Linked DNA regions of Streptomyces clavuligerus. The protein of the gene in region 1 interacts with the protein of each later gene in a pairwise test. Links are inferred from orthologs where the notes say so. Each region holds a gene or a part of one and is shown on either strand. Other genes may lie near its edges.

Region 1 (7,308 bases):
CCGGGGCATCGGTTTCGGGGTCGCGCGGGCGCTGGTCGCCCGGGGCGACCGGGTCTGCGTCACCGGGCGGGGCGAGGACGCGCTCAAGGAGGCCGTGGCCGAACTCGGCCCGGACCGGGCGATCTTCGTCGCGGGCAAGGCGCACGACGAGGCCCATCAGGCGGAAGCCGTGGAACGCGCCATGGAGACCTTCGGGCGGGTCGACTTCCTGGTGAACAACGCCGGGACCAACCCGGTGTACGGGTCCATGGCGGAGCTGGACCTCCAGGTCGTGCGCAAGGTGTTCGAGACCAATGTGATCTCGGCGCTCGGCTTCGCCCAGCAGACCTACCGGGCCTGGCAGCGGGAGCACGGCGGGGCGATCGTGAACATCGCCTCCGTGGCGGGCCTGGCCCCGTCCCCGTTCATCGGCGCCTACGGCATGAGCAAGGCGGCGATGGTGAATCTGACGCTCCAGCTCGCCCATGAGTTCGCGCCGGGGGTACGGGTCAACGCGATCGCGCCCGCGGTGGTGAAGACCCGGTTCGCCCAGGCGCTGTGGGAGGGCAGGGAGGAGGAAGCGGCCTCCGGGTATCCCCTGGGGCGGCTCGGGGTGCCCGAGGACATCGGCGGTGCCGCCGCCTTCCTCACCTCCGACCAGGCGGACTGGATCACCGGGCAGACCCTGGTGGTCGACGGCGGCCTCTTCCTCGGCGCCGGGGTCCACTGACAGGACGGACGAGGCCCGCGCGGGAGTGGTGGACGGCACCCCGTTCCGGCGCGGCCGTTCCCGGATATCGGACGGTGTTCCACGGGCATCGGTCATGGTTCCCGGGCGCCGGTCCGGTGGCCGGGAGGTGTGGAACGAGGACGCAAAGGCCCTGCCGGGCTTGCCAGTTGATCCGGTGGGGCGCTGCGGTAGGGTCGGCCCCCTCATGGCCGAACGAGGAGCGTCCACGTGTTCCATCGAACCTGTCTCCGGGCCTCTGCCGCCCTGGCGTCCATAACCCTGCTGGCCGGGTGCGGGCTGCTCACCGACGAAGCGTCGGGCGGGAAGAAGAGGATCACTGTCGGCACCACGAGCGAGCCCACCACGCTCGATCCGGCCGAAGCCTGGGACGGTTCCTGGGAGCTGTACCGCAATGTGTTCCAGACCCTGCTCAGCCTGCCCACAGGGAGCACAAGTCCACAGCCCGACGCCGCGAAGAGCTGCGGTTTCGTGGACGCGGGCCATCGCGTCTACAGCTGTGAGCTGCGGGAGGGCCTGGAGTTCTCCAACGGGGAGAAACTCGACGCCGCGGCGGTCAAGCACTCCATCGACCGCATCGTGACCATCGACAGACGGGGCGGTCCCCGCGGCCTGCTGAACTCGCTCGACCGCATCGAGGTGACCGGAGAGCGGACGGTCCGGTTCCGGCTGAAGTCCGCGGACGCCACCTTCCCCTTCATCCTCGCGACCCCGGCGACCTCCCTCGTACCGCCCGGCGAGTACCCCGCCGACCGGCCGCGCCGGGACGGCCGGCTGACCGGCTCGGGGCCCTATGTCCTGGAGGCGTACGCCGCGGGGGAGCGGGCGGAGCTGAAACGGAACAAGAACTACCGGGGCTTCGCCGAGCGCAGAAACGATGCCGTGACCATCCGTTACTACCGGGACTCCGACTCCATGGTGAAGGCGCTGGAGGACGAGCGCGTCGACCTCACCTACCGGGGACTGGGCGCGCAGGACGTCGTGGACCTCCAGCAGCAGGGGACGCGGGACAGCCGGCTGCGGCTCGTGGAGACGGTCGGCGCGGACATCCGCTACCTCGTCTTCAACGCGAAGGACCCCCAGGCGGGCAAGCTCGCCGTGCGGCGGGCCGTCGCCCAGCTCGTCGACCGGGGCGCGCTGGTCTCGAAGGTCTACCACGGCACCGCGGAGCCGCTGTACTCGATGGTTCCCAAGGGGATCGCCGGGCACAGCACCGTCTTCTTCGACCGCTACGGCGAGCCGGACACCGCCAAGGCGCGCGAGATCCTGCGGGACGCGGGCATCACCGCGCCGGTCGAGCTGGAGCTGTGGTTCACGACGGACCGCTACGGCTCGGCGACCCGCGCGGAGTTCGCCGAGCTGAAGCGGCAGCTCGAAGCGTCCGGACTGTTCCGGGTCACCGTTCAGGGCAGGCCGGAGCAGGAGTTCAAACGCGGCTACACCTCCGCCCGCTACCCGGTCTTCGGCCGGGGCTGGTTCCCCGACTTCCCCGACCCGGACAACTTCATCGCCCCGTTCGTCGGCGAGAACAATGTGCTCGCCACTCCGTACGAGAGCACCGAGATCACGGACGAGCTGCTGCCCGCGTCCCGGCGGGAGACCGACCGGGGAGCGGTGACCAAGGACTTCGAACGGGCGCAGGAGATCATCGCGAAGGACGTACGGCTGCTGCCGCTGTGGCAGGGCAAGCTGTATCTCGCGGTGAGCGAGGAGATCGGCGGCGGTGAGCGGGCCCTCGACCCGCAGACCGTCATGCAGCTGTGGGAGCTGTACCGCAAGGCGAGCTGGTAGCCGGCAGCCGGTGGTCGGCGGCGCCGCCGGACGCCGTTCGCGCGGGGTTGGTCCGGCCTCGGGGAGCCCGTTGTCAGTGGCTCCCGGTAGGTTCTGTGATCAGCAACTGAAAGCGTTCCGGAGGTTCTTGACGTGACCGACACCGACCTGCTGCCCGAGTCCTGGCGTGGCGTCCTCGGCGATGAACTGGCCCAGCCCTGGTTCAAGGAGCTGACCGAGTTCGTGGCGGAGGAGCGGACGAAGGGGGCGGTCTATCCGCCGCGCGAAGAGGTCTTCGCCGCCCTGGAGGCCACCCCGTACGACAAGGTCAAGGTGCTCATCCTGGGGCAGGACCCCTACCACGGCGAGGGCCAGGGGCACGGGCTCTGCTTCTCCGTGCGGCCGGGCGTCAGGATTCCGCCGTCCCTGCGGAACATCTACAAGGAGATGCACACCGAGCTGGGCCTGCCCATCCCGGACAACGGCTATCTGATGCCCTGGGCCCAGCAGGGCGTCCTGCTGCTCAACGCGGTGCTGACCGTGCGGGCGGGCGAGGCCAATTCCCACAAGGGCAAGGGCTGGGAGAAGGTGACCGACGCGGTGATCAGGGCGGTGGCCGAGCGGCCCGACCCGGCGGTCTTCGTCCTCTGGGGCAATTACGCGCAGAAGAAGCTGCCGCTGATCGACGAGACCCGCCATGTGGTGGTCAAGGGGGCGCACCCCTCGCCGCTGTCGGCGAAGAAGTTCTTCGGCTCCCACCCCTTCACCCAGATCAACGAGGCGGTGGCCGCGCAGGGGCACGAGCCCATCGACTGGCGCATCCCGGACCTCGGTCCGTCGGCCTCCTGAGGACGGCCCCCGCCGCGGCCCAGGCTCCCCCTGGGCCGCTCCCCGGCGGGCCGGTGGCGCCCTCCCGTGCGGGACGGAGGCCCACCGGTACGGGCCCCGGGCGGGGTCGATCCTGTGCGGGTTCGCTCCGGGTGGCTTAGCGTCGTTTCGCGTGGACCCTCCGCCCCCGCGGGGCGCGGAGAGCCTCGCGGATCGTCGTCGCCGTGCGCGGTACGGACGCGGGAGGCCGCATGAGGGAGCAGGAGGCGTCGGACGACGCCGTGATGACCCGGATCGGGCAGGCGGTCATCCTGCTGCACGGGGGCGACCGGGAGGAGGCGCGGAACCGGTTCGGCGCGCTCTGGTCGGAGATCGGGGCCTCGGCCGACGCCTTCCGCCGCTGCGCGCTGGCCCACTATCTGGCCGACGCCCAGGACGACCCGGGGGACGAGCTGGCCTGGGACCTCAGGGCGCTGGCGGCGGCCGACGGGGGCGGCGCCGGGGCGGCGATCCGGGCCTTCTACCCCGCGCTCCATCTCAATCTCGCCGCCGACTATCTGAAGCTCCAGCGCCCCGGGGCGGCCCGTATCCATCTGGACCGGGCGCGCGAGGCGATGGCGGCCCTGGGGGACGGGGGACACGGCCCCGGGGTCCGCACCGCCGTGGAGCGGCTGGAACGCAGACTCGCCGAGGCCGAGGAGTGCTGACCCGCACAGGCCCGCACGGGGCTCGGCCCGGGGCTCGCGTGCGCCCCGGAGCGCGGGGCCGGACGCTTGACGGGCGCGGTGCGGCGGCCGGTCCGGGGCCGCCGGTCCCGGTCAGCGGCCGGTGAGCCTGCCGTAGACCTGGCGGCACGCCCTGGACTGGGCGCTCTCCCGCCGCCAGCCGCCGTGGGCCTCGCCCAGACGGCAGACGTCCGGTGGGAGCACGACCCGCGGCGGCGCCGGGACCCGGCGGGGCCGGGGCGCCGGACGGGGGAGGGTCCGGGGCGCGCCCCGGACCCCGGCGGCCGTCGGGGGACGGACCCGTTCCGCCGCCGGAGCAGGTACGGGAGCGGGCGGCGGGGGCGGCGGAAGCGGGGCGGTGCCCCCGGCCGCTGAGTCGGGCGGAGGCGGGTCGACCGGCTCGTCCGGCGCCGCCCGCAGCACCTCCCGGGCGGGCCCCTGCACGATCCGCGCGTCGGCGGTCGGCTCCGGACGGCCGCCGCGCGGCGGCGGCCCGGAGGGCGGCGGCTCCACGGTCACACAGCCGGAGAGCGCGAGCTGGGCCATGACCCAGACGGCGAGCGAGACCACGGCCTTTGTCGTGGTTGTCGTACGGTCCACAGCCGCCACTGTGGACCGTCGGCGGCCCTCTGGACAGGGGAAGGACACACAAGGGCCCGCACGGGTGACCCCAGGTCAGCCGGGCGGGTCGGGCTGCCCCGGACCCGCCCCCGTATGCTGACCGGGCGCCGCACGGGCGCCAGGGCTGTCGGGGAGGCATCGGGTGAAGGTCGGCTGCATCGGACTCGGAGACATCGCGCAGAAGGCGTATCTGCCCGTCCTCGGCACCATCCCCGGCGTCGAACTGCACCTCCAGACCCGGACCCCCGCCACTCTGGACCGGGTCGGCGACGCGTACCACGTCCCCGGGGAACGGCGGCACACCACCCTGGAGTCGCTGCTCGCCCAGGGGCTCGACGCCGCGCTCGTCCACGCCCCGACCGAGACCCACCCCGGGATCGTGACGGCGCTGCTGGACGCCGGGGTGGCGACCTACGTCGACAAGCCGCTCGCCTATGAACTCGGCGCGGCGGAACGGCTGGTGCGCCTCGCCGAGGAGCGCGGCACCACGCTCACCGTGGGCTTCAACCGCCGTCACGCGCCCGCCTACGCCCAGTGCCGTGAACACCCGCGCGATCTGATCCTCCTGCAGAAGAACCGCGTCGGGCTCGCCGAGGACGCGCGCACGCTCGTCTACGACGACTTCATCCATGTCGTGGACACCCTGCGTTTCCTGGTGCCCGGCACCGTCGACCACACCGACGTGCGCGCCAAGGTCGTCGACGGGCTCGTCCACCATGTGATGCTCCAGCTCTCCGGCGACGGATTCACCGCCATCGGGGTGATGAACCGCAAGAGCGGTTCCACCCAGGAGATCCTGGAGGTCTCCGGCCAGGACACCAAGCGCGAGGTGCGCGATATCGCCGAGATCGTCGACCACAAGGGGCAGCCCAGCGTCCGCAGGCGCGGCGACTGGGTCCCGGTCGCCCGGCAGCGCGGCATCGAGCAGGTGGTGCTCTCCTTCCTGGACGCGGTGCGCGCGGGGACGGTCCTCAGCGCACGGGACGCCCTGCTCACCCATGAGCTGTGCGAACGGGTGGTGCTCGGGATCCAGGAGCGCTCGGCCCGTCCCTGACCCGCCGCCCCCGGGCCGCGTCCCCGACCGCCTGCCTGCCCCGGGTCCCGTTCCCGACCCGCTGACCGGCCCGGTCTCCGCTGGTGTCCGGCCGCCCGGCCCGCGCCCCCTCCCCGGTCCGTGTCCTGCCCCCGGTCCGCGCGGCGGATCAGCCGCAGTCCGCCGCCCGCCGCGCCCCACGCCGACAGGGCGATCAGCGCGGCGCCCGCCGACCAGTTCCCGAGCCGGACGTACGCTGTCATCCCTTGTACGAGCGGGACCTCGTACACCGCCGCCGCGCTCGTCTCCGTGGACAGCGCCGGGCCGATCCGCCCGCCGTCCGCGCCATGGACGGCGGAGACCCCGGTGAGGGTGGCGTGCGCCACCGGGCGGCCGGTCTCGGCGGCCCGCAGCGCGGCGAGCGAGGCGTGCTGCTCGGGCGCCCAGCCGCTCTGGAAGGTCGAGGTCGCGGACTGCACGACCAGAAGGTCCGCCCCGTCCCGCACCAGCCGTCGGCCCATGTCGGGGAAGGCCGACTCGAAACAGACCAGCGGCCCCACCCGGGGCCGCGCGCCGGAGAGCGTCAGCACCACCGGCCGGGTGCCGCGCGACCGGTCCTCGGCCGCGGCCTTCCCCACGGATGTCGCCCAGCCGAGGAGCCCCCGGGCCGGGACGTACTCACCGAACGGAACCAGCCGCATCTTGTCGTAGCGTTCCCCCGTCGGCCCCTGCGGCCCCACCAGTACCGCGCTCTTGAAGATCCCCCCACCGCCGGCGCCGGTGCGCCGCGCGTCCACATTGACCAGGAGATCCGCCCCCACCGCACGGGAGAGCGCCGCGAGCCGCGCGGCGAGATCCGGCCGCTGCCCGAGATCCGCGCCCACGCTGCTCTCGCCCCACACCACCAGATCGGGATCGCGCCCGGCGAGCGTACGGGTCAGCTCCTCCGCCCGCGCGAACCGCCGGTCGGCCCCGTCCGGCCCGTCGAAGACCCCCGGCTGGACGAGGGCGATCCGGGCCCGGCCCGCCTCCCCGGGGCGCGGGGCCCCGGCCGCGCCCGCGGTGACCAGGACGGCCCCGAGCACCGCCGCGCAGACCACCGCCGTACGGGTACGGGGCAGCGCGACCACCTCGGTGACAGCCGTGTTCACCGCCACCACCAGCAGACTCAGCAGCCACACCCCGCCGAGGGACGCCAGCCGCAGCGCCGGGTCGATCCGCCACTCGGCGGCCCCCAGCAGCCCCCAGGGCCCGCCGAGCCCCTCCCAGGAGCGGATCAGCTCGATCAGCAGCCAGCCCGAGGGGAGCACGACGAGGGCCGCGAGCGCCCGGCCGGGGCCCGGGCCCCGCAGCAGGGAGCGGACGAGCAGCCCCCAGGGGGCCCAGAGCAGCCCGAGCAGCGCCCCCAGCACCACGGTGAAGACATGCAGGCTGGGTATCAGCCAGTGGTGCACGGCGACGATGAAACCGAGGCCGCCGAGCCAGCCCTCGACAGCGGCCCGCCGCCCCGTCGGTGCGGTCCGCAGCAGCAGCATCCACGGGACGAGCGCGAGGAACGCCCACCACCACAGGGACGGCTCGGGAAAGGCGAGCACGGGCAGCGC
Region 2 (7,262 bases), 1.3 Mb from region 1 along the record:
GCGCCCAGCACGCCCGCACGCTGGACGTGGAGGTCGTCCGTACCGCGTTCGCGTCGGTCTCCTCCCCGGGCCGTCTGGAGGTGGTCCGCTGCAGCCCCACCGTGGTGCTGGACGCGGCCCACAACCCGGCGGGCGCCCGGGCCGCCGCCGAGGCGGTCACCGAGGCGTTCGACTTCTCCCGGCTGATCGGCGTCGTCGCCGCCAGCGGCGACAAGGATGTCCGGGGGCTGCTCGAAGCGTTCGAGCCGATCCTCGCGGAGATCGTCGTCACCCGGAACTCCAGCGAGCGCTCCCTGGACGTGGACGCGCTGGCGGCGCTGGCCGTGGAGGTCTTCGGCGAGGAGCGGGTGGTGGTCGAACCCCGGCTGGACGAGGCCCTGGAGGCGGCGGTCACGCTCGCCGAGGAGGAGGCCGAGTACGCGGGTGCCGGGGTGCTGGTGACCGGGTCGGTGATCACGGTCGGCGAGGCCCGGCTGCTGCTGGGGAAGGGCTGAGGACGGATATGCGCACGCTCTGCGCCTCCACGCTGATCGGTGAGTTCTTCGTGATCGGCTTCGCCGGTCTGGTCGCGATGAAGGACCCGGACCTGACCATGGGCACGGTCTGGACGGTCTGCGGGGTCGCCATGGTCCTGTCGGTCCTGCTGTGCGGGACGCTCTCCCGGCCGGGCGGGGTCCAGCTCGGCTGGGTGCTCCAGATCGGCCTGGTCCTGAGCGGTTTCGTGGTCCCGGTGATGTTCTTCCTCGGCGCCTGCTTCGCCGGTCTGTGGTGGGCCTCCGTCCACTACGGCGGCAAGATCGACGCGGCGAAGGCCCGCTGGGCGGAGCAGCAGGCCGCCGATCAGGGCGCGGAGCAGGCAGCGGGATAGGGGCGCCGTCCCCTCGTACACGGGTGCGCGCGTACCCGCATCCGGGTGGCGGGCGCACCGGGTGGCGGAACGGGCCCCACCGGAACGACTCCCTCCCGGCGAGGTCCCTCCCGGAACGAGTCCGTACCGGAGAGGTCCGTACCGGAACGGGGGCCGCGCCTGCCCCTGTGACGGCCCCCTGTAGCCTCGGCTCACCGCACACGTATGTCTGCAAGGAGCTGCCACATGACCCAGCGCACCCTCGTCCTGCTCAAGCCCGACGCCGTCCGGCGCGGGCTGATCGGCGAGATCATCGGCCGCATCGAGGCCAAGGCCGGCTGGACCATCGCCGCTCTGGAGCTGCGGACTCTCGGTCTTGAGACCCTGGAGCAGCACTACGGGGAGCACCGGGGCAAGCCCTTCTACGAGCCGCTGATGGCCTTCATGTCCTCCGGCCCGGTGGTCGCGCTGGTCGTCGAGGGCGAGCGGGTCATCGAGGGCGTCCGGCAGCTCGCCGGGCCGACCGACCCCATCGCCGCCGCCCCCGGCTCCGTCCGTGGCGACTTCGGCACCATCGTCCGGGAGAACCTGATCCACGCCTCGGACTCGGAGGAGTCCGCCATTCGGGAACTGAAGATTTTCTTTCCGGGACTCTCCTGACCTTCCCTCAGCCAAACAGCGCTCTTGACCTGGGGCGACCGAAGGAATTCGGTCGCCCTTCGGTATATGCGAACGCAATGCGGGAACGGATCGACGCAACACTTCGTCACCTGTACAGAGGTGGACCACCGCGCCGTGCGCAGGGAAGCGGCATTACGATGGAACCCTCACGCCAGAGCACCCACCTCGCCATCCTGAAAAGCCGTCAACGCTCGATTTGGGAAGGCCAGACGCATCCTCATGGGGAACAACATGTCGTTCATCGGCCGTGATATGGCTGTCGACCTCGGGACCGCCAACACGCTGGTGTACGTCAGGGGCCGCGGGATCGTTCTCAACGAGCCGTCCGTCGTCGCCATCAACACCAACACCGGCGGCATCCTGGCCGTCGGCTCCGAGGCGAAGAAGATGATCGGCCGGACCCCGGGCAACATCGTGGCCGTCCGGCCCCTGAAGGACGGCGTCATCGCCGACTTCGAGATCACCGAGCGGATGCTGCGCTACTTCATCCTCAAGATCCACAAGCGGCGCTATCTGGCCCGGCCGCGGGTCGTCGTCTGTGTGCCCTCGGGGATCACCGGAGTGGAGCGCCGCGCGGTCATCGAGGCGTCGACCCAGGCCGGAGCCCGTCAGGTGCACATCATCGAGGAGCCGATGGCCGCGGCGATCGGCTCCGGTCTCCCCGTCCACGAGGCCACCGGCAACATGGTCGTGGACATCGGCGGCGGCACCACCGAGGTCGCCGTGATCTCGCTCGGCGGGATCGTCACCGCGCAGTCCATCCGGGTCGCCGGGGACGAGCTGGACAACGCCATCATCCAGCACATCAAGAAGGAGTACTCCCTTCTTCTCGGCGAGCGGACCGCCGAGCAAATCAAGATCACCATTGGTTCGGCCTATGACCTGGACCAGGACGAGCACACCGAGATCCGCGGCCGTGACCTGGTCTCCGGACTGCCCAAGACCGTGGTCATCTCGGCGGCCGAGGTCCGCAAGGCCATCGAGGAGCCCGTCAATTCGATCGTCGACGCCGTCAAGACCACCCTCGACAAGTGCCCGCCGGAGCTGTCCGGCGATGTGATGGACCGGGGCATCGTCCTCACCGGCGGCGGCGCGCTGCTGCGCGGGCTGGACGAGCGGCTGCGCCGGGAGACCGGAATGCCGATCCATATCGCCGAGGACCCGCTGGACTCGGTGGCCCTCGGCTCGGGCAAGTGCGTGGAGGAGTTCGAGGCGCTCCAGCAGGTGCTGGACGCCCAGCCGCGCCGCTGACGGCGCCGCGGCCGGTCGAGAGCGGGGGGCGCGATCCGTCCCCCTGGGTCCCTTCGGGTCCCGGGGGGAGCCCCTGTATGGGTGCCTGCCGGTCCATGCAGCTGATCGTTGATATACAGACATCTCCATTCCTACGAGGAAGGCACGGCCGCCGCACGTGAGGGACACACGAGAGAGCCGTCTGCTCCTGGTGCTGCTGATCGCCATCGCGTTCGCACTGATCACGGTGGACATCCGCGGCGGACAGGACTCACCGCTCGACGGCGCCCGGCAGGCCGCCGCCACGGTCTTCGGACCGGTGCAGAACGGGGTCGCCACGGCCGTCGACCCGGTCGGCAACGCCATCGCCGCCGTCCGCGACTCGGGCGAGCGCCACGACCGTGTCCGCACCCTGGAACGGGAGAACGCCGAGCTGCGGACCAGACTCGGCAGCGACGACCGCAACCGCAGCCGCGCCCGCGAGCTGGACCGCATCCTGCGGACCGCGGGGGCCGGCCAGTACGGCATCAAGGCGGCCGAGGTCGTCGCCATAGGAGCGGCCCAGGGCTTCTCCTGGACCGTCACCATCGACATCGGCTCCCGCGACGGCGTCAAGCGGGACATGACCGTGCTCAACGGGGACGGACTGGTCGGCCGGATCACCACCGTCGGCCCGCACACCGCGACCGTGCTGCTCGCCATCGACCCCGACTTCGCCGTCGGCACCCGGCTGGAGAAGAGCGACGAGCTGGGCTTCGCCAACGGCCAGGGCGACCGCCCGCTCTCCGTGCAGCTCCTCAACGGCAAGCACAAGGTGAAGAAGGGCGACCGGCTCGTCACCTTCGGCTCCCAGGCCGACCGGCCCTTCGTCCCCGGCGTCCCGATCGGCGAGGTCGTCCGGGTCGACCCCTCCCGCGGCGATCTGACCCGGACCATCTACGTGGAGCCGTACGCCGGTTTCAGCAAACTCGACGTCGTCGGTGTGGTGGTGCAGGCGCCGCGGACCGACCCCCGGGACGTCGTACTGCCGCCGAAGCCCGAGAAGCCCCGGCCCGCGCCGACGGTCACGGTGACCGTCACCCCGGGCGCGACCGGCGGGCCCGACGGGGCCGAGGGCACGGACGGGACCGACGGAGCCACGGAGACCGACGGCACCGATAGCACCGACGGCACCGACGGCACCGATGTCCAGGGCGACCGCCGCCCACTGGACTCCCCGGCGCCCCGCCTCTCCCCGGACCCGCGGGGCAGCGCGTCCCCCCGGAGCGACGACCAGAACACCCAGCAGCAGCACTAGGAGCTGAGCCGCCATGCGCTTCAACCGGATGCTTCTCTCCGCCACCCTCGCCGTGGTCGCGCTCGTCCTCCAGGTCTCCGTCCTCGCCCGCCTCCAGCTCCCCGGAGCCGTCCCCGATCTGGTGCTGCTCACCGTCCTCGGGCTGGCGCTCGTCTACGGCCATGTCACCGGCGCCCTCGTCGGCTTCGGCGCGGGACTCCTCTCCGACCTCGCGCCCCCCGCCGACCACGCGGTGGGCCGCTACGCCCTGGTCCTCTGCGTCATCGGCTATCTCGCCGGTCTCGCCCGCCCCGAGAGCGGACGGCTGAAGTCCGCCACCGTCCCCATGCTGGTGGTCGTCGCGGCGGCCATCGGCTCCACCCTGCTGTACGCGCTGGTCGGGACCCTGGTCGGGGACACCGCCCCCGGCGGCGTCGGCTCGCTGCTCCTCACCGCCGTCATCTACGACCTGCTGCTCGCGCCCTTCACCGTTCCCCTCATCATGGCGCTGGCCCGGCGGGCCGACAGCGATCCGCTCACCGAGGACCGCGGCGCGTCCGGCGACGTCTCCTCCGGCTGGCTCGCCTCCGGCACCGGGCTGCGCATCGGCAGCCAGCGCGGCGGTATGCGGATGAGGTCCGCCCGCGGCCGGGTCTCCCGCGCCGGACGCCTCAGGGGAGCCAAGCGACTGTGAGCGCCATCCCGGAGACCGGACGCACCCCACGGGTCCAGATCCGGCTTGTCGTCCTCCAGGTACTGATCTTCTCCCTCTTCCTCACCCTCGGCGGACGCCTCTGGTACCTCCAGGTCCGCAACGGCGACGACTACTCCGACCAGGCCAAGAACAACGGCGTCCAGCGGGTGGTGCAGCCCGCCGTGCGCGGCTCCATCCTCGACGCCCGGGGCGTGGCCCTCGCCGACAACGAGACCCGGCTCGTCGTCTCCGCCTCCCGCACCCGGCTGATGAAGATGGGCGACGGCGGCCGGGTGGTGCTCGGGCGGCTCGCCGACGTCCTCGGGATGAAGGCCCAGGAGGTACGGGACAAGGTCCGGCTCTGCGACGCCAAGACCCCCAAGCCCTGCTGGAACGGCTCCCCGTACCAGCCGATCCCCGTCACCGACGACGCCACCACCCAGCAGGCCCTCCAGATCCGCGAGCGGGCCGAGGACTTCCCCGGCATCACCGCCGAACCGGCGGCCGTCCGCCGCTACACCGCCCCCGGCAAGGCCAGGACCGCGCAGGTGCTCGGCTATCTCTCCCCCGTCACCGATCTGGAGATCGAGGAGGCGAAGGAGACCGAGTCGCCCTTCCTCCGCTCCGACCAGGTCGGCCGCTCCGGTCTGGAGCGCACCTACGACAAGGCGCTCCGCGGCAAGGCCGGGATCACCCGTTACGAGGTGGACAACCTCGGCCGGGTCATCGGCGAGGCCGAGCACGACCAGGCGGTGGCCGGGGCCCATCTCGTCACCTCCATCGACGCCCGGGTGCAGGCCGTCGCCGAGTACGAGCTGGACGCGGCGATGAAGGCGGCCCGCAAGGAGATCGACAAGAACGTCACCGGGGTGAACTACAAGGCCGACGCGGGGGCCGTCGTGGTGCTGGAGAGCCGTACCGGCCGGGTGGTCGCGATGGCCTCGCTGCCCACGTACGACCCCAATGTCTGGGTCGGCGGCATCTCCGGCGGGGACTACCAGCGGCTCACCGACAAGAAGTCCAACTACCCGCTGATCAACCGGGCCATCCAGAGCGGCGCGGCGCCCGGCTCGATCTTCAAGGTGGTCTCGTCGACGGCCGCCGTCAACGCGGGCTACCCCTTCGACGGCAACTACCCCTGCCCCTCCTCCCTCTCCTTCGGCGGCCGGGAGTTCAAGAACTTCGAGTCCCGCGGCTACGGCAGCATCAGCCTCGGCCGGGCCCTTGAGGTCTCCTGCGACACCGTCTACTACGGGCTCGCCCACCGGGAGTGGCTGAAGGACGGCGGCATCAAGCCGAAGAAGAACCCGGGGGACTGGTTCTACCGGACCGCCCACCAGTTCGGCCTGGGCGAGCGGACCGGCATCGACCTCCCCAACGAGATCCGCGGCCGGGTCCCCGACCGCCAGTGGAAGCAGAGCTACTGGGAGCAGATGAAGGAGAGCTGGTGCCGGGAGGGGAAGAAGGGCGGCGACTACGTGGAGCAGATCGCGTACGAGAACTGCCTCGAAGGCAACCGTATGCGCGCCGGTGACGCCGTCAACTACTCCATCGGGCAGGGCGACATCCTCGTCACCCCGGTGCAGATGGCCACCATCTACGCCGCGATCTCCAACGGCGGCACCCTCCACGACCCCACCGTGGGCAAGGCCGTCGTCAGCGCCGACGGCAGGACGGTCGAGGAGATCAAGCCCCGGCCGCACGGCAGGCTCCCCATGGACCCCGCCACCGCCAAGAAGATCGACAAGGCGCTCGCCGGGGTCGCCACCGTCGGCTCCGCGGCCTGGCGCTTCGGCGGCTGGCCGCACGACCGCATCCCCATGCACGCCAAGACCGGCACCGCCGAGGTCTACGGCAAGCAGACGACGTCCTGGTTCGCCACCTACACCCGGGACTACACGATCGTGATGACGATCTCCCAGGGCGGCACCGGATCGGGCGCCTCCGGACCGGCCGTGCGCAAGATCTACGAGGCCCTCTACGGGCTGGACGAGAAGGGGAACCAGGACCTCGGCCGGGCGCTGCTGCCCGTGCCGCAGAAGACCCTGCCGAAGATCCAGCCCGACGGCTCGATCGACGCGCCCGAGGTCCGCCCCTACCAGCCGCCCAAACCCCCGGCGGAGGGCGAGGACGGACAGCCCGCGGGCACCACCCGGCCGGGCACCACCCGGCCCGGCGCGAGTCCGCCCGTCGTGAGCCCGCCCGCGGTGAGACCGCCCGCCACCGCACCGCCCCGCACCACCCCGCCGGACACCCGACGGCAGCCGGGGACCACCCAGAGGAATCAGCTCGCGGGCCCGCCCGTGGGGAGGGACTGAACCCCATGGCCGGACACACCAGCGGCTTCTCCGTCTCCGGATACGGGCCGCGGCGCGGCGGCGTCTGGCAGCGGCTCTCCGCCCGCGACTCCGTCGTACGCCGACTCGACTGGCCCCTGCTGCTCTGCGCGCTCGCCCTCTCCGGCATCGGCGCCCTGCTCGTCTGGTCGGCGACCCGCAACCGCACCGAGCTGAACCAGGGCGACCCCTACTACT

What was found.
Region 2: the proteins of ung (region 1) and ndk interact in binary tests that used the Escherichia coli proteins (3 or more experiments, as listed by UniProt). The link is inferred for Streptomyces clavuligerus from one-to-one orthologs.

Annotation. Positions count from the first base shown.
Region 1 is NZ_CP027858.1:5,976,874-5,984,181, forward strand. Bases 1,653-4,498 are described here. They hold ung (uracil-DNA glycosylase), read left to right. Parts: upstream 1,653-2,650; coding sequence 2,651-3,346; downstream 3,347-4,498. Other genes in these bases: CRV15_RS25290 (ABC transporter substrate-binding protein), read left to right, coding at 1,653-2,518; CRV15_RS25300 (hypothetical protein), read left to right, coding at 3,577-4,032; CRV15_RS25305 (hypothetical protein), read right to left, coding at 4,144-4,498. Also shown: CRV15_RS25280 (SDR family oxidoreductase), read left to right, coding at 1-709; more of CRV15_RS25290, read left to right, coding at 938-1,652; more of CRV15_RS25305, read right to left, coding at 4,499-4,650; CRV15_RS37735 (Gfo/Idh/MocA family protein), read left to right, coding at 4,814-5,725. UniProt on the Escherichia coli protein: Excises uracil residues from the DNA which can arise as a result of misincorporation of dUMP residues by DNA polymerase or due to deamination of cytosine.
Region 2 is NZ_CP027858.1:4,649,488-4,656,749, forward strand. Bases 1-2,800 are described here. They hold ndk (nucleoside-diphosphate kinase), read left to right. Parts: upstream 1-1,093; coding sequence 1,094-1,507; downstream 1,508-2,800. Other genes in these bases: folC (bifunctional tetrahydrofolate synthase/dihydrofolate synthase), read left to right, coding at 1-494; CRV15_RS19560 (DUF4233 domain-containing protein), read left to right, coding at 503-868; CRV15_RS19570 (rod shape-determining protein), read left to right, coding at 1,760-2,779. Outside these bases: rod shape-determining protein MreC, read left to right, coding at 2,937-4,055; rod shape-determining protein MreD, read left to right, coding at 4,069-4,728; mrdA (penicillin-binding protein 2), read left to right, coding at 4,725-7,046; rod shape-determining protein RodA, read left to right, coding at 7,052-7,262. UniProt on the Escherichia coli protein: Major role in the synthesis of nucleoside triphosphates other than ATP. The ATP gamma phosphate is transferred to the NDP beta phosphate via a ping-pong mechanism, using a phosphorylated active-site intermediate.